3 regions of the Streptomyces sp. NPDC004126 genome follow, and region 3 is predicted to be linked to each of the others. Evidence: riboswitches for the same ligand, from Rfam matches in the RefSeq annotation. Region 3 holds a riboswitch; each other region holds the start of a gene.
What was found. Region 3 has a riboswitch for cobalamin ahead of metE (5-methyltetrahydropteroyltriglutamate--homocysteine S-methyltransferase). Riboswitches for the same ligand answer to the same signal wherever they lie in the genome.

Region 1: another riboswitch for cobalamin. It lies ahead of ACQKM2_RS16665 (ribonucleoside-diphosphate reductase subunit alpha); the one in region 3 lies ahead of metE (5-methyltetrahydropteroyltriglutamate--homocysteine S-methyltransferase).
Region 2: another riboswitch for cobalamin. It lies ahead of ACQKM2_RS17155 (ABC transporter substrate-binding protein); the one in region 3 lies ahead of metE (5-methyltetrahydropteroyltriglutamate--homocysteine S-methyltransferase).

The regions. Positions count from the first base shown of each region.
Region 1 covers NZ_JBNNPF010000015.1:75,123-82,963, reverse strand. The annotation lists gene ACQKM2_RS16685 (helix-turn-helix domain-containing protein) at 1-783, opposite strand, end outside; gene ACQKM2_RS16680 (hypothetical protein) at 865-1,077, shown strand; gene ACQKM2_RS16675 (hypothetical protein) at 1,181-2,197, shown strand; gene ACQKM2_RS16670 (ribonucleotide-diphosphate reductase subunit beta) at 2,272-3,288, opposite strand; gene ACQKM2_RS16665 (ribonucleoside-diphosphate reductase subunit alpha) at 3,288-5,687, opposite strand; adenosylcobalamin-variant (AdoCbl-variant) riboswitch at 5,845-5,921, opposite strand; gene ACQKM2_RS16660 (GNAT family N-acetyltransferase) at 5,986-6,480, opposite strand; gene ACQKM2_RS16655 (Uma2 family endonuclease) at 6,559-7,143, shown strand; gene ACQKM2_RS16650 (YbdD/YjiX family protein) at 7,195-7,392, opposite strand; gene ACQKM2_RS16645 (carbon starvation CstA family protein) at 7,389-7,841, opposite strand, start outside.
Region 2 covers NZ_JBNNPF010000016.1:17,551-25,391, reverse strand. The annotation lists gene ACQKM2_RS17180 (GMC oxidoreductase) at 1-1,155, opposite strand, end outside; gene ACQKM2_RS17175 (DUF4232 domain-containing protein) at 1,292-1,750, opposite strand; tRNA gene ACQKM2_RS17170 (tRNA-Trp) at 1,881-1,957, shown strand; gene ACQKM2_RS17165 (hypothetical protein) at 2,066-2,830, shown strand; gene ACQKM2_RS17160 (tRNA(His) guanylyltransferase Thg1 family protein) at 2,870-3,646, shown strand; cobalamin riboswitch at 3,678-3,819, shown strand; gene ACQKM2_RS17155 (ABC transporter substrate-binding protein) at 3,855-4,844, shown strand; gene ACQKM2_RS17150 (FecCD family ABC transporter permease) at 4,841-5,860, shown strand; gene ACQKM2_RS17145 (ABC transporter ATP-binding protein) at 5,857-6,645, shown strand; gene ACQKM2_RS17140 (AraC family transcriptional regulator ligand-binding domain-containing protein) at 6,621-7,670, opposite strand.
Region 3 covers NZ_JBNNPF010000005.1:39,328-47,168, reverse strand. The annotation lists gene ACQKM2_RS06810 (short-chain fatty acyl-CoA regulator family protein) at 1-185, opposite strand, end outside; gene ACQKM2_RS06805 (MmgE/PrpD family protein) at 397-1,908, shown strand; gene prpB (methylisocitrate lyase) at 1,908-2,813, shown strand; gene ACQKM2_RS06795 (bifunctional 2-methylcitrate synthase/citrate synthase) at 2,903-4,042, shown strand; cobalamin riboswitch at 4,190-4,416, shown strand; gene metE (5-methyltetrahydropteroyltriglutamate--homocysteine S-methyltransferase) at 4,585-6,909, shown strand; gene aceB (malate synthase A) at 6,997-7,841, shown strand, end outside.

The DNA.
Region 1 (7,841 bases), on a different contig from region 3:
CCACTGGTACGGGGTGGTCCCCGTCTCCTGGAGGAAGCGGCGGGCGAAGGTCCGCGGCGACATGTGGGCCCGCTCCGCCAGCCGCTCGACGGTGATCTCCTCGTCCAGGTGCCGGGTCATCCAGCCGATCACCTCGCCGACCGTGTCGCAGGAGGTGCGGGGGAGCGGCCGCTGGATGAACTGGGCCTGGCCGCCGTCGCGGTGGGGCGGTACGACCATCCGCCGGGCGATGGTGTTGGCCACCTCGGCTCCGTGCTCCTGGCGGACCACGTGCAGGCAGGCGTCGATGCCCGAGGCGGTGCCGGCGGAGGTGATCACCAGCCCCTCGTCGACGTAGAGCACCTCCGGATCGACCCGGGCCGCCGGATAGCGGCGGGCCAGCGCCGCGGAGTGCATCCAGTGCGTGGTGCAGCGCCGTCCGTCCAGCAGCCCGGCTGCGCCGAGCACGAAGGCGCCGCTGCACACGCTGAGCACCCGCGCCCCCCGGTCCACGGCCCGGCGCAGGGCGTCGAGGAACGGCTCGGGGTAGTCCCGTACCGGGGCCTGGCGGTCGGCGGGCAGGCAGATCAGGTCCGCCTCCTCCAGCCGCTCCAGGCCGTGGGAGGGCGCGATGGTGAAGCCGACGTCCGCCATGGCCAGCGGCCCGTCCTCGGCCGCGCACACCGCGAAGTCGTACACGGGCAGCCCCTGCTCGCTCCGGTCGATCCCGAAGACCTCGCAGAAGATCCCGAACTCGAAGGGCGCCACTCCGTCGACGAGGGCCACCGCCACGTTTTTCAGCATGGGCCCAGTGTGGCAGTAATTCGCTCTTCCATGACAGTCCTGCCACTGTCCGGTTCCGTCTGCCGGGGCGATCTTTGAGTCATGAACACGTTCCTCGACTACCTCACCGTCCTCGCCGTGGCCGCCCTCCTCCTCGCCCCCGCCCTGTACGGCGCCCTCCGGGAGCGCCGCACCGACCGCGAGCTCGCGGCCGCGGCCCGCCGGCGCCCGGCGGCGACGCCCCGCCCGGCGCCCGCACCCCGCCCGGCCGGAGCCCGGCCCGCCGCCTGGCGCCGGGGCCGCGTCGCGCACTGACCGCGAACCTCCTGCGTTCGACACGCCTCCCCGGGCGGGCCAGCATGGAAGTGAGGCAGGCCGAGAACCAGCCGAAGGGGAGGGGTACGCGGAAGGACCCATCATGAAGCGTTGTATGCGCGTGGCGGTGACCCTGCCGGTGGCCGTGGGGCTGGCAATGGCGTACGCCCCCCGGGCCCTGGCGGACGGTGACGCGTCCATCGTCTCCGCCGAGGTGTCCGGCCCGCTGACCCCGGGGGCACGGGCGACGGTGAACGTCGTCGTGATGAACATCAAGGCCCCGGCCGGCCAGGAGTCGTGCACGGAGATAAAGACCGAGGGCGGCGGGGCGACCACCTGCTTCAATCTCGGCGCTCCAGGAACCTCGGTGACCCATGCCGGGGTCATGGTCATGGACAAGGACGCCAAGCCGGGCGCCAGAACGATCACCGTGAAGCTCATTCCCCGCAACATCAACGGGGTGGGCAAGGACGAGAAGACCATCTCCGGCACGGTGGGGGCCGCGCCCCCCGCCTGTAACCCGGTGAAGCTGCAGAAGGACGCCTTCGCCCTGGGCCACAAGGAGGGACTCGCCGACGGCCGGGCCGACGGCTACGCCGACGCCTACCGGCAGAGCTACGACGACGCGTTCAAGAAGAAGCAGGGCCTCACGGCGGAACAGTGCGAGGAGTTCGCGCACAAGGCCTTCCAGGACGGCTACGGCAGGGGCTACGACACCGGCTTCAAGGAAGGTCAGGCCAAGGGTGCCAAGGAGGGCCAGAAGGAAGGCAAGGAGGACCAGCGCACGGGCAACGCCTCCCGCAACGTGACGATCGAGACGATCGCGGTGAAGGCGCAGCCGTCGAGCGGCGAGATCGACTGCTCCTTCGGCGTCGTGTTCAGCGCCACCGTCCAGGCCTCCGGCGCCGGCACGGTCCGGTTCCACTGGGACCGGCCCTCCGGAAAGCTGCCGGGGACCCTTACGTTCGGTGACGACGGCGCACCCAGGACCGCCATCAGCCTGGGCACCATACCGACGGGTGCCACCACGGCCACCCTCACCCAGAAGTTCGTGGTCGACAGCGGCCCCTCGAAGGGCAAGTCGGAGCAGTTCACCGCCAATGTGACCTGCAAGAAGTAGCACCGCCGCAGCACGACGTCCCCGCCCGTTGAGCCACGGGCGGGGACGTCGTCACGTCGAACGGCGGGCCGGGACTAGAAGTCCTCGTCCAGGTCGACCGTGCCCTCCACGGCGACCTGGTAGGCCGACGGGCGGCGCTCGAAGAAGTTCGTCAGCTCCTGGACGCCCTGCAGCTCCATGAAGGAGAACGGGTTCTGCGAGCCGTACACCGGCGGGAAGCCGAGACGCACCAGGCGCTGGTCGGCGACGCACTCCAGGTACTCGCGCATCGAGTCGGTGTTCATGCCCGGCAGGCCGTCACCGCACAGGTCGCGGCCGAACTGCAGCTCCGCCTCGACGGCCTCCTTCAGCATGTCGGTGACCTGCTGCTGGAGCGCGTCGTCGAAGAGCTCCGGCTCCTCCTTGCGGACCGTGTCCACGACCTCGAACGCGAAGTTCATGTGCATGGTCTCGTCCCGGAACACCCAGTTGGTGCCGGTCGCCAGACCGTGCAGCAGGCCGCGCGAGCGGAACCAGTACACGTACGCGAAGGCGCCGTAGAAGAACAGGCCCTCGATGCACGCGGCGAAGCAGATCAGGTTCAGCAGGAAGCGGCGCCGGTCGGCGGCCGTCTCCAGCCGCTCGATCTTCTCGACCGAGTCCATCCACTTGAAGCAGAACTGCGCCTTCTCGCGGATCGACGGGATCTCCTCGACCGCGTCGAAGGCCGCCGCGCGGTCGTCCGGGTCGGGCAGGTAGGTGTCGAGCAGCGTCAGGTAGAACTGGACGTGCACGGCCTCCTCGAACAGCTGGCGCGACAGGTACAGGCGCGCCTCCGGGGAGTTGATGTGCTTGTACAGCGTCAGGACCAGGTTGTTCGAGACGATCGAGTCGCCCGTCGCGAAGAACGCGACCAGACGGCCGATCATGTGCTGCTCGGCCGGCGTCAGCTTCGCGAGGTCGGCGACGTCGGAGTGGAGGTCGACCTCCTCCACCGTCCACGTGTTCTTGATCGCGTCCCGGTAGCGCTCGTAGAAGTCCGGGTAGCGCATCGGGCGGAGCGTGAGCTCGAAGCCCGGGTCGAGGAGGTTCTTCTTCTCGGTGGAGCTCATTACTGGCAGGCCTCGCAGGACTCGGGGTTCTCAAGGGAGCAGGCCAGCGCCTCGGCGTCGAGGGCCTGGGGCAGCTGGGCCGGGGTGGCGGCGGCCGGGACGGCGGCGGCGGCGCCGGACGCGGCGCGGGCGATCTTCGTCGCCGGGCGGGAGCGCAGGTAGTAGGTGGTCTTCAGACCCTGCTTCCAGGCGTACGCGTACATCGAGCTGAGCTTGCCGATGGTGGGCGTCTCCAGGAACAGGTTCAGCGACTGGCTCTGGTCCAGGTACGGCGTACGGGCCGCCGCCATGTCGATCAGGCCGCGCTGCGGGATCTCCCACGCCGTGCGGTACAGCTCGCGGATCTCGGCCGGGATCCAGCCGAAGCCCTGGACGGAGCCGGAGGAGTCGCGCAGCGCCTCGCGGGTCTGCGCGTCCCACACGCCGAGCTGCTTGAGGTCCTCCACCAGGTAGCCGTTGACCTGGAGGAACTCGCCGCTGAGGGTCTCGCGCTTGAAGAGGTTGGAGACCTGCGGCTCGATGCACTCGTACACGCCCGCGATCGAGGCGATCGTCGCCGTCGGGGCGATGGCCAGCAGCAGGGAGTTGCGCATGCCGCTCTTCGCGATCCGGGCGCGCAGGGCCTCCCAGCGCTCGGGCCAGTGGCGCTCGGTCTCGTAGTGGTCCGGGTGCAGGACGCCCTGGGCGGTACGGGTCTCGGCCCAGGCCGGGAGCGGGCCGGAACGCTCGGCGAGGTCGCAGGAGGCCTCGTACGCGGCCAGCATGATCCGCTCGGAGATCTTCGTGGACAGGGCCTTCGCCTCGGCCGAGTCGAAGGGCATGCGCAGCTTGAAGAAGACGTCCTGCAGACCCATCGCGCCCAGGCCCACCGGACGCCACTTGGCGTTGGAGCGGCCGGCCTGCTCGGTCGGGTAGAAGTTGATGTCCACGACGCGGTCGAGGAAGGTCACGGCGGTGCGGACGGTCTCGTCCAGGCGCGCCCAGTCCATCTCCCCGTCGGCGACGAACGCGCCGAGGTTGACCGAGCCGAGGTTGCAGACGGCCGTCTCGGCGTCGTTGGTGACCTCGATGATCTCGGTGCAGAGGTTGGAGGAGTGGACGACGGTGCCGGGCAGCGCGGTCTGGTTCGCGGTCCGGTTGGAGGCGTCCTTGAAGGTCATCCAGCCCTGGCCGGTCTGCGCGAGGGTGCGCATCATGCGGCCGTACAGGTCGCGGGCCGGCATGGTCTTCTTGGCGAGGCCGGCCGCCTCCGCCTTGACGTAGGCGGCGTCGAACTCGTCGCCGTAGAGGTCGACCAGCTCGGGGACGTCGGCCGGGGAGAACAGCGACCAGTCGGCGTCGGCGTTCACGCGGCGCATGAACTCGTCCGGGATCCAGTGCGCGAGGTTGAGGTTGTGCGTACGGCGCTGGTCCTCGCCGGTGTTGTCGCGGAGCTCCAGGAACTCCTCGATGTCCGCGTGCCAGGTCTCCAGGTAGACGGCGGCGGCGCCCTTGCGGCGGCCGCCCTGGTTCACGGCGGCGACGGAGGCGTCGAGGGTCTTCAGGAACGGCACGATGCCGTTGGAGTGGCCGTTGGTGCCGCGGATCAGCGAACCGCGGGCGCGGATGCGGGAGTACGAGAGGCCGATGCCGCCGGCGTGCTTGGACAGGCGCGCCACCTGGTGGTAGCGGTCGTAGATCGAGTCCAGCTCGTCCAGCGGGGAGTCCAGCAGGTAGCAGGAGGACATCTGCGGGTGGCGGGTGCCGGAGTTGAAGAGGGTGGGGGAGGACGGCAGGTAGTCGAGCCGGCTCATCAGGGTGTAGAGCGAGGCGACTTCCTCGACGGCCTGGACGCTCTCGTCCTCGGCCAGGCCGCAGGCCACGCGCAGCATGAAGTACTGCGGGGTCTCGATCACCTGGCGGGTGATCGGGTGGCGCAGCAGGTAGCGGCTGTGCAGGGTGCGCAGGCCGAAGAAGCCGAAGCGGTCGTCCGCGCCCTCGGCGAGCGCGTGCTCGACCAGCGCGTTCAGGCGGGCGGCGTGGGCGGCGACGAACTCGGCGGTGCGGTCGGCGATCAGGCCCTCGCGGTGGCCGACGGCGACGGACTCGGCGAAGGAGGTCGAGCCCTGGCCGGCGGCCTCGTCGGCCACGGCCAGCGTCAGCAGGCGGGCGGCGAGCCGGGAGTAGGCGGGGTCCTCGGAGATCAGGCCCGCCGCGGCCTCGGTGGCCAGCCCGCGCAGCTCGGCCTCGTCGGCGGAGGCGCTGCGGCCGCGCAGGGCGGCGGCGGCGACCCGGCCGGGGTCGGTGTCGGGGAGGTCGGCGGTCAGCTCGGTGAGAGTACGCAGCAGCGCGGCCCCCGGGCCTTCGGTGGTGTCGCCAGAAACGGACTCGGCGCGCGGTGCGGAAGGCGCGATGGTCACGGCGGGAGCTCTCCCTCGCTCGGCCCGGTCGTCGGCGGATCGGGGCGCGGGGAGGCGCATGCGGGCGCGACGGGGTCGCGTACTCGCCGCATGGCGTCCACCGGCCCAACCGCGAGGCCCGGACGTGTCGGCACCCGGTTCGGTCGACCCGGGCGCACTGTCGGCAGGTCCTCGGACTTTTCATACCGTTGCGGGACAGTTCCGGATTCACACCGGATTCCCCTGCGGCGACAGCGAGGATGAGCATACATGTGGGGGGCCGCCCGTGCGCGACCCACCACATGTTGTGTCGGCGCGGCTACAGCTCCAGACGGTAGGTCAGTAGTTTCAGGGCCGGAACGGGCGACCAGTCGAGCCCGGGAGTGCGTACGAAGCCCAGCCGCTCGTAGATCCGCTGGGCGCCCAGCATGGCCGGCTGGGTGGACAGCACCAGGGCCGTGACGCCCAGGGCGCGGGCCCGTTCGGCGCAGGCCCGCACGAGGGCCTGCCCGACGCCCTTGCCGCGCGCCTCGGTGGCCACCGCGAGCATCCGGAACTCGGCCTCGCCGGGTCCGGCCACGTCCGCGAGCCGGCTGCCGGGTGCGGCGAACGTCACCCCGCCGAGCACCCGGCCGTCCTCCACGGCGACGAGCACCTCCCCGTCACCGGCCCGGCCGGCGACGTCGCGCAGGACGTTCAGGTAGCGGTCGTCCTCGTTCTGGTCGAGCAGCCCGTCCCCGGTGTAGGCCTGCCCGGTGATCTCGCCGAGCCGGGCGTATTCGTCTTCCCTTGCCGTCCTGATCTCGAAGTCCATGCCGCCGAGTGTGCCGGACGGGTGTCAGCGGTCGGCGCTATCGTCGGAGACAGCACCGTCGAGGAAGGCGAGCGAGGCATGACCCTCATGACTGACCATCCCCACATGACGACCGAGGACTTCGAAGCCGTGGCGCGCATAGCGGCCCGCGAGCGGGTGGGGACACGGCTGGAGTTCATCGACGGGGTTATCAGGAGCAAGGCCATGCCGGACGGCGACCACCAGATGATCATTCAGTGGCTCACCCGGATCTGCTTGCAACATCGGCCGGAGCTCTGGCTGCACGCGGGGCAGTGCATCAAGGCCCAGGAGTACCGGACGGGCCGGGCCATTCCAGACGGAGTGCTCGCGCCGTCCCAGGCGTTCGTCGGGCAGGGGGACTGGGTAGAGCCCGAGCCGATCCTCATGGCCGTCGAGGTGACCTCCTGGGACTCCGACACGGTGCGCCGGGACCATGTTGAGAAGCCGCGCGCCTACGCGGAGACGGGTATCCCCGTGTACCTGCTGATCGACCGGGCGAAGTGCGAGATCTCCGTCTACAGCCAGCCCAACGGCCGCCGGTACGAGAGCATCCACATCGTGCCCTACGGCATGGAGATCGCCCTTCCCGACCCCGTCGGCATCACGCTCCAGACCGAGGTCCTCAAGGACTGGGTGCGCTGACCCGCGCACGACGAAGGGCCCCGCCGATACGGCGGGGCCCTTCGTCGTCCTTCAACAGCAGCGGAAGCCCTCGCGGGGGTCCGCCTCGCGGGCGTCCGTGCGGGCCCGCTCGAAGGCGCGCCGGGTCAGGACCTCGGCGTCCGGGTCGTGCGAGCGGGTGTGCGCCACGTAGCGGTCGTACGCGGCCTCGCCGGAGAACTCCCGTACGTAGAACCGGGCCTTCGCCAGCGCCCCGCGCACCCCGCTCACGCGACCGGCTCCTTGGCCTTGCCCCCGCTCCCGTCGAGGCCGGCGGCCGCGAGCTCGGCCTTCTCCTCGGCGGTGGCGATGAGCCCGGCCGGGGCGATGATCTTCGACTCGGTCCACGGCACCTCGGACAGGCTGACCGCAGCCGGGTTCCGGACGGCCTTGAGGCAGACCCGGGCCGCGTCCACCAGCACGACGATGATCAGGAGTGCGAACAGCGCCGACAGGACCCCGTCGACCGTGGCGTTGGTGACCACGGTGTGCATGTCGTCCATGTTCTTGGCGGGCGGCAGCACCTTCCCGGCGTCGATGCCGGTCTGGTACTTGTCGCGCTGCGCGAAGAAGCCGACCTTCACGTCGTCGGAGAAGATCTTCTGGTAGCTCGCGGTGAGGGTGACGGCCACGTCCCAGGCCAGCGGAACGCCGGTGACCCAGGCCCACTTGAGCCGCCC
Region 2 (7,841 bases), on a different contig from region 3:
CACCTTTCCGGTCGGGTCCCACATGTGGTTGGCGCGGCCGCACATGACGTTGCCGTTGTCGCCCCAGCCCCTGCCCACCTCGTCGTTCAGGTTCGGCAGCGCGCCGGTCGCCTTCAGCCGGACCAGCAGCTTGCTCGTCCCGACGCTGCCGGCCGCGAAGAACACCCGGTCGGCGGTGACGGTCTTGGTGGCGAGGACGTCCCCGTTGGTGCCGAGCTGCTCCATGGCGACCGTGTAGCCGCCACCGTCCGAGGGGGAGACGGTGGTGACCCGGTGCAGGGGCGAGATGGTGACCTTCCCGGTCGCCCGGGCGGCGGCCAGGTAGGTCTGCTGGAGGGACTTCTTGCCCGCGTTGTTGCCGTAGAGGATCTCCCCGTCCACCGCGGACTTGGGGACGGTGCCCGCCACCTCCTGCTTCATGTAGTCCCAGTCGTAGACGTCCGGGACGAAGACGAACGGGAACCCGGAGCGCTGGGCGTGCTTGCGGCCCACGCGGGCGAACTGGTAGCAGGCCACGGTCTCGAACCAGTCGGGGTCGATCAGGCCCACCCCGAGCCCGGCGTTGGCCCGCGGGTAGTAGGTGCCGTACATCTCCTCGGCGTCCACCGAGGGCAGGATGGCCGCGAAGTTCTGCCGCTTGGGGGTCACGGCCATGCCGCCGTTGACGAGCGATCCGCCGCCGACGCCCCGGCCCTGGTAGACGATGATGCCGCCCATCTCCTCGGCATCGAGGATCCCCGTGTAGCGGGGGACGTCCTTGTCGATGGGGAAACCGAGGAAGTTGCTCAGCGGCGCCTTGGTCCTGGTGCGCAGCCAGTACGAGCGGTAGTCGGGCTTGGTGGTGTTGGCGAAGATCTTGCCGTCGCTGCCGGGGGTGTCCCAGGCCATGCCCATCTCGACCATGTGCACCGGCACCCCGGCCTGGGCGAGCCGGAGCGCGGCGACGGAGCCGCCGTAGCCGGTGCCGATCACGAGGACCGGGACGCGGGCCCCGGATTCGATCGGCCCGGTGGCGGCGGTGATGGCCGGTTCGGCATGGGCCGGGGTGACGTTGACCGTCAGCGCCATCGCCCCGAGAATAGAACCAGTTCCAGCGATGAATCCGCGACGGGAAACACCCCCGGATACCTTGCTGTGCAGGCTTTTGTCACTCATGTGACGTTCCTCACTCTCGACGGAGTGGGAACAAGTTCTACTGGCGAACGCCTGCTAAGTCACTACACGCGTCGCAGCAACTTCCGGCTGATTCCGTCCCCTTGACTCCACGCCCCGGGACGGCTCGGGACGTGGCTCAGGGCAGGCTCCAGTGCCCGACGTCGTCGCCCAGCCCCGCGTCCAGCGCGAACTGCACGGCCGCCAGAGCGGCGGCCTCCGGCACCCGGAAGGTCACGAAGCCCGAGGCCGAGTCCCCGGGGGCGAGGGTCACGGTGTCCGGCAGGCTCGGCCCCGCACCGGTCGCGGCGGCCGTCCCCGTGAACCGCTGCCCCGCGGTGTCGAGCAGGTGCGCGGCCGGCGCGGGGGAGTCCTCGTACGGCACCGACCCGGTGTTCTCCAGCCGCAGCTCCACCGCCACCAGCCGCTCGGAGCCGGCCCGGCCCGCGGGGTCGACGACCCGGGTCAGGGTCACGTCGAGCCGCTCCCCGGGCCGGTCCCCGTCGAGGGACACGGTCTCCCCGGACCCGTCGGGCCCGGCCCCGACGAGCAGCAGCAGGAGCAGGGGCCCCAGTAGACGCCCCGGACGGTGACGCACCACGCCTCCCGGCCTCGCCGATCCGCCCCCTCCCCGCCCACGATCCTCCGCCCACCCGGCTCCCGCCACCGGCGACGCGGAAAATGGATTGGATCTTCCGGCCGCTTCATGGCAGGGTGTGACCCACCGAAGGGGTATAGCTCAGCTGGTCAGAGCGCTGGTCTCCAAAACCAGATGTCGTAGGTTCGAATCCTGCTACCCCTGCCATGCCTGACCAGGCATTTCACGTAGAACGGGCTCCGGGAGGACTCTCCCGGAGCCCGTTTTTCTGCTGGGGCCGGGTGCCGTCGACGACAGCAGGGAGCGTCCTTTCCGATGACCTTGAGGCCCGCACGTCCTGAGCCGGACTTCAAGCCCGCTCTCGTCAAAGCGGTGTTCCGGGACGTGACGCCGATGCACGTGTCCCGGGCGGCCGCCCGGGCCGCCGCGTCGGTGACGCGGACCGTGGTGACGGAGATCATCGACGGCGCGATGAGAGCGGCGGCGGAGGAGGGCCGGAGGAAGCTGATCCCCCGGGACCTCGTCTCGGCGATCGGCCGGAACGTCGAGGTCGAGGTGGCGGGCGAGTGGTACCGGCACAGCCCGACGTTTCACGGCCTGACCGGCGAGACGTACGACGCCGAGGGTGTCCTCGTGCCCTCTCCCAAGCGCAGCAGGTCGCGCAGACCGAGCGCTGTCGTCGGTGCCCACAGGTTCGAGGCCGGGGTCAGGAAGCTGCTGCGGAGCCGAGGGGCGGCGGCAGTCCCGGCGATGGTCCGCGACCTGGACGGAATGGCGAGCGTGTTCATGGCGGACCTCGCCCGGGACGCGGCCATGGTCGTCCGTGAGGGCGGGATCAAGCGGTTCGGCACGGTCACCCTGGTGATGCCGGGCGAGCAGGCAGCGCTCCCGCCGCTGCCGGAATCCCTCCGCGCCCTGTCCGTCCGCACCGGCGACGCGCGGACCATCGGCGGGGACGACGTCCTCGCCGCCACCACGATCCAGTTGTTCGGCGCCATCAGGGAGCGAGCCCTCAGCGAGGCTACAGCGACAGTGCCAGTGACGGGGAGCGCTTCGCCGGCTGAGCGGGTGCGGCGGTAATTCCGAGTGGCCCTCCAACGTGCCCCGGTACCCTGTGGCATGAGCGACACGACCGCACTCGGCGACCGCATGAAACGGTACGAGGCCGCGCACCGGGCTGTGCTGCCCCGCCGCACCTACACGATCCTGCGCCTCGACGGACGCGCCTTCCACACCTACCTGCGGGACGCGGACAAGCCGTTCGACCTGGGCTTCGTCAAGGACATGGCCGCCGTCACCGAGGCGCTCTGTGCCGAGGTCAGCGGCACGGCCTTCGCCTACCACCAGTCCGACGAGATCAGCCTGCTGCTCACCGACTTCGCCAGTCAGGGCTCCGAGCCCTGGTTCGGCGGTGTCGTCGCCAAGCAGCTGTCGGTGTCGGCGTCGCTGGCCACCGCGGTCCTGGGCGAGCGCCGGCCCGGCCGGCGGGCCCTCTTCGACGCGCGGGTCTTCACCCTGTCCGACCCCGTCGAGGTCGCCAACTACTTCGTCTGGCGGCAGCGCGACGCGGTCCGCAACTCGATCTCCATGGCCGCCCAGGCGCACTTCTCCCACAAGCGGCTGCACCGCATGTCCACCGGTGCCATGCAGGAACTGCTGTGGTCGGAGGCGCAGGTGAACTGGAACGACTACCCGGCCGCCTGCAAGCGCGGCCAGGTGGCCGTGCGGGCGAGCGGGGAGCGGGCCGTCGAGTACACCGACAAGCGGTCCGGCGAAACCGTGCGGACGACGGCGCTCCGGTCCTGGTGGGAGGTCGGGGGCGCCGACCACTTCACGGCCGAGCCGGGCGGATGGCTCGCGCGGTGGATCCCGGCGATGCCGGCCCTGACGGGCTGAACGGCCCACCCGTGGGCGCAAAGACCGCATCTGGCAGACTTGGCCGGGTTGTCCCGGCGGTGCAGGACAGGAAACCGGTGTGAATCCGGTGCGGTCCCGCCACTGTGACCGGCCGCCGCGTGCACGCGCGCGGGGGCCGGGAGTCAGACACTGACGCACCGCCTCTTCACTTCGACCGGGGACGAGGATCCCCCGGAGAGGCCTCACCATGTCGCGTGTCCGCGCCGCCGTGCGCTCCTTCCTGCGCTTCGCGCTTGTCGTGCCGCTCGCCGCCTGCGGCGGGCCCGCCGGGGCCGAGCGGTCCGCCGCCGGGGCGCAGGCCGCGCCCGGATTCCCGTACACCGTCACCAACTGCGGTGTCAGCAGCACCTACCAGGCGCCGCCCGAGCGGGCCGTCACCATGAACCAGCACGCCACCGAGATCATGCTGGCCCTCGGGCTGCAGGACCGGATGGCCGGGACCGCCTACCTCGACGACTCCGTGCTGCCCGCCTACCGGCCCGCCTACGACAAGATCAAGGTGCTGGCGAAGGAGTACCCCTCGAAGGAGGTCCTCCTCGGCGCCAACCCCGACTTCGTGTACGGCGGTTACGCCAGCGCCTTCGACAAGGGGCAGGGCAGGGACCGCCAGACGCTGGCCAAGGCCGGCATCGGGTCACGGCTGAGCGTGGAGTACTGCACCCAGGGCCCGGTCGGGCTCGAACAGCTGAAGACCGAGATCACCGAGGTCGCCCGGACCTTCGGCGTGCCCGAGCGCGGCGAGGAGCTCGTCCGGGAGGAGCAGCGGCGCGTCGACGCCGTCACCGCACGGGTGAAGGACCGGGCCCGTCCGTCCGTCTTCGTCTACGACTCCGGAGAGGCCTCCGCCTTCACCTCGGGAGGCAACGGCATCGGCAACGAGATCGTCTCCCTCGCCGGGGGCGCGAACGTGTTCGGCGACCTCAAGGACACCTTCGGCGACGTGCCGTGGGAGAAGGTCATCGAGCGGGCTCCCGAGGTCGTGCTGATCTACGACTACGGCGGCACCACCGTGGAGGCCAAGAAGCAGCGGCTGTTGAACGACCCCGCGCTGGCGGAGGTTCCCGCCGTCAAGAACCGGCGGTTCGCCGTGCTGCCCCTCTCCTCCGCCGTGCTCGGCGTGCGCGTCGCCGACGCCGTCGAGTCCCTCGGCCGCCAGCTGCACCCCGACACCCCGTGAGGCGGGGGCTCTCGCTGGTGGTGCTCGCCGCCGCGCTCGCCGTCTCGATGGTGGCGGGGCTGGCGCTGGGGCCCGTACGGATCCCGCCCGGCCAGGTCCTCGACACCGTCCTCGGCGGCCCGGGCACGCCCGGGGCCTTCGCCTCCATCGTGTGGGACGTGCGGATGCCGCGCGTCCTGCTCGGAGCCGTCGTCGGGGCCGGACTGGCCGTGACCGGGGCCGTGCTCCAGGCCCTCGTGCGCAACCCGCTCGCCGACCCCTTCCTGCTCGGGGCCTCCTCCGGGGCATCGACCGGAGCGGTGCTGGTCATCGTGTCCGGTTCGAGCGCCGCCGCGGCCGCGGGCGGAGTCGGGCTGCCGGCCGCCGCGTTCGCCGGTTCCACGGCCGCCCTCGTCGCCGTCTACGCCCTGGCCCGCCGCGGCGGCACCATGACCACCGGCCGGCTGATCCTGGCCGGGGTCGCCGTCCAGTACATCCTCTCCGCGCTGACCAGCCTGGTCCTCGTCCTGTCCGCGAAACCCGACCAGCTGCGCACCGCCCTGTTCTGGACCCTCGGCGGCCTCGGCGGAGCCCGCTGGGACGAACTCGCCCTGCCGGCCGCCGCGCTGCTCGCCGGTACCGCCCTGCTCACCGCCCTGGCCCGGCCGCTGGACCTGCTGCTCGCGGGGGAGGAGGGCGCGCGCACCCTCGGCCTGGACACCGGCCGCTTCCGGGCGGCCGTGTTCGTGCTCGCCTCCCTCGTCATCGGGGTGCTCGTCGCCTACAGCGGGGCGATCGGCTTCGTCGGCCTGATGGTCCCGCACGCCGCCCGGATGGCCGTCGGGGCCGGCCACCGGGCGCTGCTGCCCGTGGCCGCGCTCGCCGGGGCCGTCTTCCTCGTCCTGGCCGACCTGGTCGCCCGTACGGCCGCGGCCCCCGAGGAAGTCCCGGTCGGGGTGGTCACCGCGCTGGTGGGCGGGCCGTTCTTCCTGTGGATGCTGCGCCGCACCAGCCGCACCGAGGGGGTGGCGGGATGACCCGCGGACCGGCGGAACTCACCGTCGAGGCCCTGCGTTACCAGGTGGAGGGGCACACCCTGCTGCACGGCGTCGACCTCACCGCCCGCCCCGGCGAGACGGTCGGCGTGGTCGGGCCCAACGGCAGCGGCAAGACCACCCTGCTGCGCTGCCTCTACGGCACCCTGCGGCCCACCGCCGGCCGGGTGCTCCTGGACGGGGCCGACGCCGGCGCGCTCGGCGCCAAGGAGCGCGCCCGGCGGGTGGCGGTGGTCCCGCAGGACGCCACCGGCACCTTCGGGCTGACCGTCCGCGAGGTCGTCGCCATGGGCCGCAGCCCGCACAAGCGCTTCTGGGAGCAGGACGGCCCCGAGGACCGGCGGCAGGTGGCCGGGGCGCTGGAGCGGGTCGGCGCGGCCGGCTACGCGGAGCGGCGCTTCGAGGAGCTCTCCGGCGGCGAGCGCCAGCGTGCCCTGATCGCCCGCGCCCTCGTCCAGGAGCCGGGCCTGCTGGCCCTGGACGAGCCGACGAACCACCTCGACATCCGCTACCAGCTGGAGGTGCTCGGCCTGGTCCGCGGCCTGCCCGCGACCGCCCTCCTCGTCCTCCACGACCTCAACCTCGCGGCCTCCTTCTGCGACCGGCTGTACGTCCTGTCGGCGGGCCGGGTCGTCGCCGCGGGCACACCGGGCGAGGTACTGCGCGAGGAACTCCTCGCGGAGGTCTACGGGGTCCGCACCCGCATCGGGGTCCACCCGACCACGGGCGCCCCCAGCATCGTCTACCTGCCGGAACCCGCCGGGTGACGTCCGGAGCGCAGGGCCGCCGGCGTCTGCCCGTACCAGCGGCGCACGGCGCGGCGCAGGGCACGGGCGTCGGCGTAGCCGGTGCGGGTGGCGATCGCGTCGATGCTCAGGTCGGTGTCGTGGAGGAGCCCGGTGATGTGGGTCCGGCGGAGGTCCTCGACCTCGGAGCTCCAGGTCGTGCCGTGCTCCTCCAGCCGCCGCTGCAGGGTCCGGGTGCTGATGCTCATGCGCAGCGCCACCCCGGGCAGCGTCGGCGGGGCGCTCCCGGCCGCGGACTCCAGGGCGGTGCGGAAGAGGTCCAGCCAGCTGTTGAGCGGCACCGATGAGGCGAGTGCCTGCTCGGCGTGCCGGCGCAGCACCACCGACAGGCCCGGCTGGGCGTGTGGCACGGGGGCCCTCAGGTCGGCGGCGAGGAAGGTGATCGAGCTGACGGGCGCCTCGAAGTCGACGGCGCGCGTGCCGTACAGCTCGACGAGGGGAGCGTGGTCGGCCGGGGCCTCGGTGGCCAGGGCGACGCGCACGGGGACCAGGGGGCGCCGGGCGGCGTGGGCCAGCCGCCGCTGGATCAGGCCGAGCGCGCAGGCGCGCACGGCGGACGCGGCCTCGTAGGTCAGATCGGCCCCGTTGAGGTGGCTGACGCGGACGTGCCCGCCGTCCTCGGTGACCCGGAGGCTGTCCGAGCCGATGTCCAGCACGGAGGCCAGGTACGCGGCGGCGTCCCGGATCCCCTCCAGCGGAGTGGGCGCGCAGGTGATCAGGTAGTCCCAGACGCCGAGGGAGCCGACCTCCGACTCCTGCGCCATCAGCAGCGCCACCTCGGGCCAGGGCGCGTGAACGGTCATCAGTTCCGCGATGCGGATGCTCGTCAGCGTCGGCGGCCGGCACAGGTCGTCGTGCAGGTGCTCGGGCGCCACACCGAGCAGGTGCGCGTACCCGCTGCCGGGTATGCCGAGCCTGCGCGCGGCGTTGACGTTGAGACGGGCGAGGGCCGAGGACGTCGTCCCCTGATGTGCGTGTGAGACCACGGGCGCCGAGCATAGACGAGATCCCGGCACAAGATCACTACGCCGGCCCGGCGTGAGATGACCCGAAGACGGCGCGGAAAGTCCCCCGGTGGCGCGGGCGGTCCCCCGCCTGGCGCGCACGGCCCTCACCGGGCGGTCCGCGCGCGGATAGCGTGATGTCCGTTCTGGCGC
Region 3 (7,841 bases):
CCGAAGACGTCGGCGATCCGCAGGAGCACACCAGCCGTCAGGGGGCGCTGGCCCTGCTCGAGCTGGTTGGCGTAGCTCGCCGAGATGTGCAGCGCGCGGGCCATCTCCAGCTGGTTCATGCCCTGCTCGCGCCGTAGGCGCCGCAGCTTCCCCTGGGCGTACACCTTCGGCAGTTCCTGCGGCACAGCGGCACCCCTTCGTAGTCCGGGCCACCCGCGCGGTGACGGCCGCGCCTTCGCGAATCTAGCATCCGCAGGATTCGCAAGGATTCGCAGATTCGCAGGTGGGGTGTGGAGAAGATCCGCAGTTTCACTCCGTCGCGCCGGGTCCTGTCAGCGGGCAGTCTCTTGTTCGTGGGGCGAACCGGCCTCACCCGCCGGCCCCCTGAGGAGTCCCGTGATCGAGCACCGCGTCCGCGTCCACCCCAGCTCCGACCGGCTGCCCCGACAGGAGCAGCTGGCCTGGAAACTCGCCCTGACGGCCACCTCGGACGCTCCGCAGGATCCGCAGAGCGCGGCCATGGCCGTGAACCGGGTCATCGACAACGCCGCCGTGGCGGCCGCCTCCCTCACCCGCCGCCCCGTCGCCGTCGCCCGGGCCCAGGCCACCGCGCACGGCACTCCCGCGAGGGGCGGCGCCTCGGTGTTCGGCAGCGACGCGCGGGTGTCCCCGGAGTGGGCGGCCTGGGCGAACGGCACTGCGGTACGGGAACTGGACTTCCACGACACCTACCTCGCCGCCGACTACTCCCACCCCGGCGACAACATCCCGCCCCTGCTGGCCGTCGCCCAGCACACCGGCCGCAGCGGAGCCGATCTCCTGCGCGGGATCACCGCCGCGTACGAGGTGCACGTGGCCCTGGTGAAGGGCATCTGCCTGCACGAGCACCGCATCGACCACGTCGCCCACCTCAGCGCGGCCACCGCCTGCGGGCTCGGGGCCGTGCTGGACCTGGACACGGAGACCGTCTGCCAAGCGGTGCAGCAGGCCGTGCACACCACGACCGCCACCCGCCAGTCCCGCAAGGGCGAGATCTCCAGCTGGAAGGCGTTCGCACCCGCCTTCGCCGGGAAGGCCGCCATCGAGGCGGTGGACCGGGCGATGCGCGGAGAGGGCTCCCCCTCCCCGGTCTACGAGGGCGAGGACGGATTCCTCGCGCGCATGCTGAACGGCCCGGACTCCGACTACCCCGTGCTCCTGCCCGAGCCGGGCGAACCGCGCCGCGCCATCCTCGACACCTACACCAAGGAGCACTCCGCCGAGTACCAGGCCCAGGCGGTCATCGACCTGGCCCGGCGCATGCGGGAGAAGACCGGCCCGCTGGACAAGGTGACGTCGGTGGTCCTGCACACCAGCCACCACACCCACCAGGTGATCGGCTCGGGGGCGAACGATCCGCAGAAGTACGACCCGTCCGCCAGCCGGGAGACCCTCGACCACTCCATTCCGTACATCCTCGCCGTCGCCCTGGAGGACGGGATCTGGCACCACGAGCGCTCCTACGCCCCCGAACGCGCCGCCCGCCCCTCGACCGTCGCGCTGTGGCGGAAGATCATCACGGTCGAGGATCCCGCCTGGACCCGGCGCTACCACGACCCGGACCCGCTGCGCCGGGCCTTCGGAGGCCGGCTCGTCCTCACCTTCGAGGACGGCTCGGTGATCGAGGACGAGCTGGCCGTGGCTGATGCCCACCCGGCCGGGGCCCGTCCCTTCGACCGGACCGCCTACGAGCGCAAGTTCCGCACCCTCGCCGACAACACCGTCACCGCGGAGGAGCAGGACCGGTTCCTCCGGACCGCAGGACGGCTGGGGGAACTCTCCACCGGCGAACTCGGCGGCCTCTTCCCCGCAGTCGACACCGCGGCCGTCGCCCGCTTCGACGCCGGCCTCCCGAAGGGCCTGTTCTGATGCTCCACACCCGCACCACGCCCTCGGAGCGCCGCCGCGCCCTACGCGCCCGTCTCGCCGAGGACCGCATCCTCCCCATGCCCGGGGCGATCAGCCCGTACTCCGCACGGCTGATCCAGCGGGCCGGCTTCGAAGCCGCCTACCTCTCGGGCGCGGTCCTCGCCGCCGACCTGGGGCTGCCGGACATCGGGCTGACCACCTCCACCGAGATCGCCGCCCGCGCTGCGCAGACCACCCGCGTCACCGACCTGCCGGTGCTGGTCGACGCCGACACCGGTTTCGGCGAGCCGATGAACGCCGCCCGCACCGTCCAGCTCATGGAGGACGCGGGCCTGGCCGGCCTGCACCTGGAGGACCAGGTCAACCCCAAGCGCTGCGGCCACCTCGACGGCAAGAGCGTCGTACCGGCCCCGGACATGGTCCGGCGGCTGCGGGCCGCGGTCGACGCACGTCGCGACCCCGACTTCCTGATCATGGCCCGCACCGACGCCTGCGCGGTGGAGGGCCTGGACGCGGCGATCGAGCGGGCCAGGGCGTACGTGGACGCGGGAGCCGACGCGATCTTCCCCGAAGCCCTCGCGAACGAGGCCGAGTTCGAAGCCTTCCGCAAGGCCCTCGACGTACCGCTGCTCGCCAACATGACCGAGTTCGGCAAGGGCCCGCTGCTCGGAACAGGTGCCCTGGAGGACCTCGGCTACGACATCGTCCTCTACCCCGTCACCCTCTTCCGGTACGCCATGGGCGCCGTGGAGGACGTCCTGCGCCGGATCGCCTCCGACGGAACCCAGGCGGGCCTGGTCGAGGGGATGCAGACCCGGTCGCGGCTCTACGAGGTCCTCGACTACGAGAGTTACGGGGCCTTCGACGCCGCCGTCTTCGACTTCACGCTCTCGCCCGACGCCTGAACTCCGCCCACCAGGCGGCCCGCCGGCCCCGACACCACCGATTCGTCCCGGCCGGCCGACGGCCCCGCCAGTTCTCCCGGAGGTTTCCCGTGACCAGTACCGCCCCCGAGATCCACCGCGGCCTCGCAGGCGTCGTCGCCGATACGACCGCCATCTCCACCGTCGTCGCCGACACCAACTCCCTCACCTATCGCGGCTACCCCGTCCAAGACCTCGCCGCCCGCTGCTCCTTCGAGGAAGTCGCCTATCTGCTCTGGTACGGCGAGCTCCCCGAGGCAGGACGACTGCGCGAGTTCACCGCACGGGAGCGAGCCCTTCGGACACTGGACCGCACGACCACCGAGGTCTTGGCCCGGCTCCCGCAGACCTGCCACCCCATGGACGTCCTGCGCACGGCCGTCAGCTTCCTCGGCGCCGAGGACCTCACCGAGGGCGACGGCAGCCCGGGCGCCAACCTCACCAAGTCCCTGACCCTGCTGGCGCGGCTTCCGGTCGTCGTCGCCGCCGACCACCGCCGTCGACACGGCCTCGCACCGATCCAGCCGGACGGCGAGCTCGGGTACGCGGAGAACTTCTTCCACATGTGCTTCGGACGGGTTCCCGACCCCGCCGTGGTCCGCTGCTTCGAGATCTCCCTGATCCTGTACGCCGAACACAGCTTCAACGCCTCTACCTTCACCGCCCGCGTCGTCACCTCCACCCTGTCCGACCTGCACAGCGCCGTCACCGCCGCGATCGGTGCTCTCAAGGGCCCCCTGCACGGTGGGGCGAACGAGGCAGTGATGCACATGCTGGAAGAGATCGGCGACCCGGAGAAGGCGGAGACCTGGCTGGAGGAAGCCCTTGCCGCCAAGCGCAAGATCATGGGCTTCGGGCACCGCGTCTACAAGCACGGAGACTCCCGAGTCCCCATCATGCAGAAGGCTCTGGAAGACCTCATCGCACGCTCCGGCGACCCCGAGACGACCCGCCAGGCCACACTCCACGCCGCCCTGCGGCACGCCATGATCAGCCGTAAGGGCATCCACCCCAACCTCGACTACCCGGCCGGCCTCGCCTACCACCTCATGGGCTTCGACATCCCCGCCTTCACCCCGATCTTCGTGATGAGCCGCATCACCGGCTGGACCGCCCACATCACCGAACAGCTCGCCCACAACTCCCTCATCCGTCCCCTCGCCTCCTACGACGGCCCCGACCAGCGCGACGTACCGGTCAGAGCCTCCTGAGGCCGGCGCGCGCTTCACGTCCTGCCTCGCCCGCGTGCCCCCGTACCGGCCGGAACGGGCCGTGGCCGCGCGGGCGAGGCGGCGTGCCGTCTCATTTTGGACGTCCGACATGTGGACTGTCGCTCTCGCATCCTGGTGAAACGGCCTAGGGTGGCGGGTGCAGCTGGTTCGCCCCGTCCGCCAGACGGGATGCGTCGTAAGAGGGAACCCGGTGGGAATCCGGGACTGCCCCGCAGCGGTGAGCGGGAACGACCGCCGTCATACGCACTGGGACCGGACAACGGTCCTGGGAAGCGACGGCCAGTAGGTGCCCGCCGGGAAACCCGGCAGGCGTGCCCGCGAGTCCGAAGACCTGCCCGTTGCCCGTGTGCGGCCGATGCCGCGTGCGGACATCCCGGTGACCTCGTGGGCGGGTCGGCGTACACAGCGAGCGGCAGCTGCGGCATCGTCCCCGCGGCGTGGTCCGCCCGCCCCGTCGTTCCCTTCGCGTCCGTGTCCCGTCGCCGGGATGTTCCTGGATACATCTCGCGAAGGAGAGTTCCGTGACAGCGAAGCCCGCAGCCGCGGCAGCACGAGCCACCGTGTACGGCTACCCCCGCCAGGGGCAGAACCGCGAACTGAAGAAGGCCGTCGAGGGCTACTGGAAGGGCCGCGTCACCGCCGACGCCCTTCGGTCCACCGCAGCCGAATTGCGCCGTTCCAACTGGCAGCAGCTCGCCGAAGCCGGCATCCACGAAGTGCCGACCGGTGATTTCTCGTACTACGACCACGTGCTGGACACCAGCGTCATGGTCGGCGCTGTCCCCGCCCGCCACCGGGCCGCGGTCGCGGCCGACGCGCTCGACGGCTACTTCGCCATGGCGCGCGGCACCCAGGACGTGGCGCCGCTGGAGATGACCAAGTGGTTCGACACCAACTACCACTACCTCGTCCCCGAGCTCGGCCCCGACACCGTCTTCACCGCGGACCCCGCCAAGCAGGCCGCGGAACTCCGTGAAGCCCTCGCCCTCGGGCACACCGCGCGCCCGGTCCTGGTCGGCCCGATCACCTACCTGCTGCTGGCCAAGCCGGCCCCGGGCGTGGCCGCCGACTTCCAGCCGCTGACGCTCCTGGACCGGCTGCTCCCCGTGTACGCCGAGGTCCTCGCCGCCCTGCGGGCGGCCGGAGCCGAGTGGGTCCAGCTGGACGAGCCCGCCCTGGTCCAGGACCGTACTCCGGCCGACCTGAACGCCGCCGCCCGCGCCTACCGCGACCTCGGCGCCCTGACCGACCGGCCCAAGCTCCTGGTCGCCTCCTACTTCGGCCGGCTCGGCCAAGCCCTCCAGGTTCTGGCAGCCTCTCCCGTCGAGGGCCTGGCCCTCGACTTCACCGAGGCCGGCGCGGCGAACCTGGACGACCTCGCAGCCGTCGGCGGGCTCCCCGGCAAGCGCCTGGTGGCCGGTGTGGTCAACGGACGCAACATCTGGATCAACGACCACCAGAAGTCCCTCACCACCCTCGGTACCCTCCTCGGTCTCGCCGACCAGGTGGACGTCGCGGCGTCGTGCTCCCTTCTCCACGTTCCCCTGGACGCCACCGCCGAGCGGGACACCGACCCGCAGATCCGCCGCTGGCTGGCCTTCGCCCGCCAGAAGACCGCCGAGATCGCCACCCTCACCCGCGGCCTCGCCCAGGGCACCGACGCCATCGCCGCGGAACTCGCCGCCAACCGAGCCGATCTGGCCTCCCGTGCGAGTTCGGCCATCACCCACGACCCCGCGGTCCGGGCCCGCACCGCGGCCATCACGGACGCCGACGGACGGCGCGCGCAGCCCTACCCGGAGCGGACCGCCGCCCAGCGGACACACCTGGGCCTGCCGCTGCTGCCGACGACCACCATCGGATCGTTCCCGCAGACCGACGAACTGCGCGTGGCCCGCGCCGATCTGCGGGCCGGCCGGATCGACACGGCCGGCTACGAGGCGCGCATCAAGGGCGAGATCGAGGAGGTGATCTCCTTCCAGGAGAAGACCGGCATCGACGTCCTGGTGCACGGTGAGCCCGAGCGCAACGACATGGTGCAGTACTTCGCCGAGCAGCTGACGGGGTACCTCGCGACGCAGCACGGCTGGGTCCAGTCCTACGGCACGCGGTACGTCCGCCCGCCGGTCCTGGCCGGGGACATCTCCCGCCCCGAGCCGATGACCGTGCGCTGGACCTCGTACGCCCAGTCCCTGACCTCCAAGCCGGTCAAGGGCATGCTGACCGGCCCGGTCACCATGCTCGCCTGGTCCTTCGTACGCGACGACCAGCCGCTCGGCGAGACCGCCCGTCAGGTCGCGCTCGCCCTGCGCGACGAGGTGGGCGACCTGGAGGCCGCCGGTACCTCGGTGATCCAGGTCGACGAGCCCGCCCTGCGGGAGACCCTTCCGCTGCGCGCCGCCGACCACGCCGCATACCTGGCCTGGGCCACCGAATCCTTCCGGCTCACCACCAGCGGTGTCCGGCCGGACACCCAGATCCACACCCACATGTGCTACGCCGAGTTCGGGGACATCGTCCAGGCCATCGACGACCTCGACGCCGACGTCATCAGCCTGGAGGCAACCCGCTCCCACATGCAGGTGGCGCGGGAACTCGCCGCCCACGGCTACCCCCGCGAGGCCGGCCCCGGCGTGTGGGACATCCACTCCCCGCGCGTCCCGTCCGCCGAGGAAGCCGCAGACCTGCTGCGCACCGGCCTCAAGGCCATCCCCGCCGAGCGGCTGTGGGTCAATCCCGACTGCGGCCTGAAGACCCGCGGCTGGACGGAGACCCGCGCCTCCCTGGAGAACCTGGTCACCGCCGCCCGAGAGATCCGTACGGAACTCGCGACCGACGGGTCCTGATGGAACCGGTCGTGGGCCGGCGTCCTCAGGGGCGCCGGCCCACGACCGGCCCTTCTCCCTCCCTCCTGCCTCGTTTGGAGAGACCGCATGCCACCGCCCACACCATCCCGCCGCATCGAGGTCCTCGGCCGACGCGGACCTCGCTTCGAGGACGTCCTCACGCCCGCGGCCCTGACCTTCCTGGCCCGGCTGGATTCGGCATTCGAGGAGCGACGCCTGGACCTTCTCACCGACCGCCGGCACCGAGCCGACAGAATGGCCTCCGGCTCCCGCCTGGACTTCCCCCGCGCCACGTCGGCGGTCCGCAGCGCACCGAACTGGCGGGTCGCTCCCGCCGGACCCGGTCTGGCCGACCGCCGCGTGGAGATCACCGGACCTCCCGAGCGGGCAGTGGCCGTCGGAGCCCTGACCTCGGGTGCCCAGGTATGGGTCGCGGACTTCGAGGATGCGACGTCCCCCCTCTGGGAGAACGTCATCGCAGGCCAGCTGACCCTGCTCGACGCCGTCGAGCAGCGGATCGCGTTCACACCCCCGGACGGCACGGAGGACCTGCAGAACCAGCAGGCCCCCCGCCTCGCGACCATCATGGTCCGCCCCCGCGGCTGGCACATGGACGAGGCGCACCTCACCGTCCACGGACGTGCGGTCTCCGCCTCCCTGGTCGATTTCGGGCTGTACTTCTTCCACTGCGCGCAGCGCCAGATCGACGCCGGCAGCGGACCCTACTTCTACCTGCCCAAGCTGGAGAACCGGCACGAGGCGAGGCTGTGGAACGACGTGTTCGTTCTCGCCCAGGACCTCCTCGGCATTCCCCAGGGGACGATCCGGGCCGCGGCCCTGATCGAAACCGTCCCGGCGGCCTTCGAGATGGAGGAGATCCTCTACGAGCTGCGCGCACACTCCGCCGGCCTCAACGCCGGACGCTGGGACTA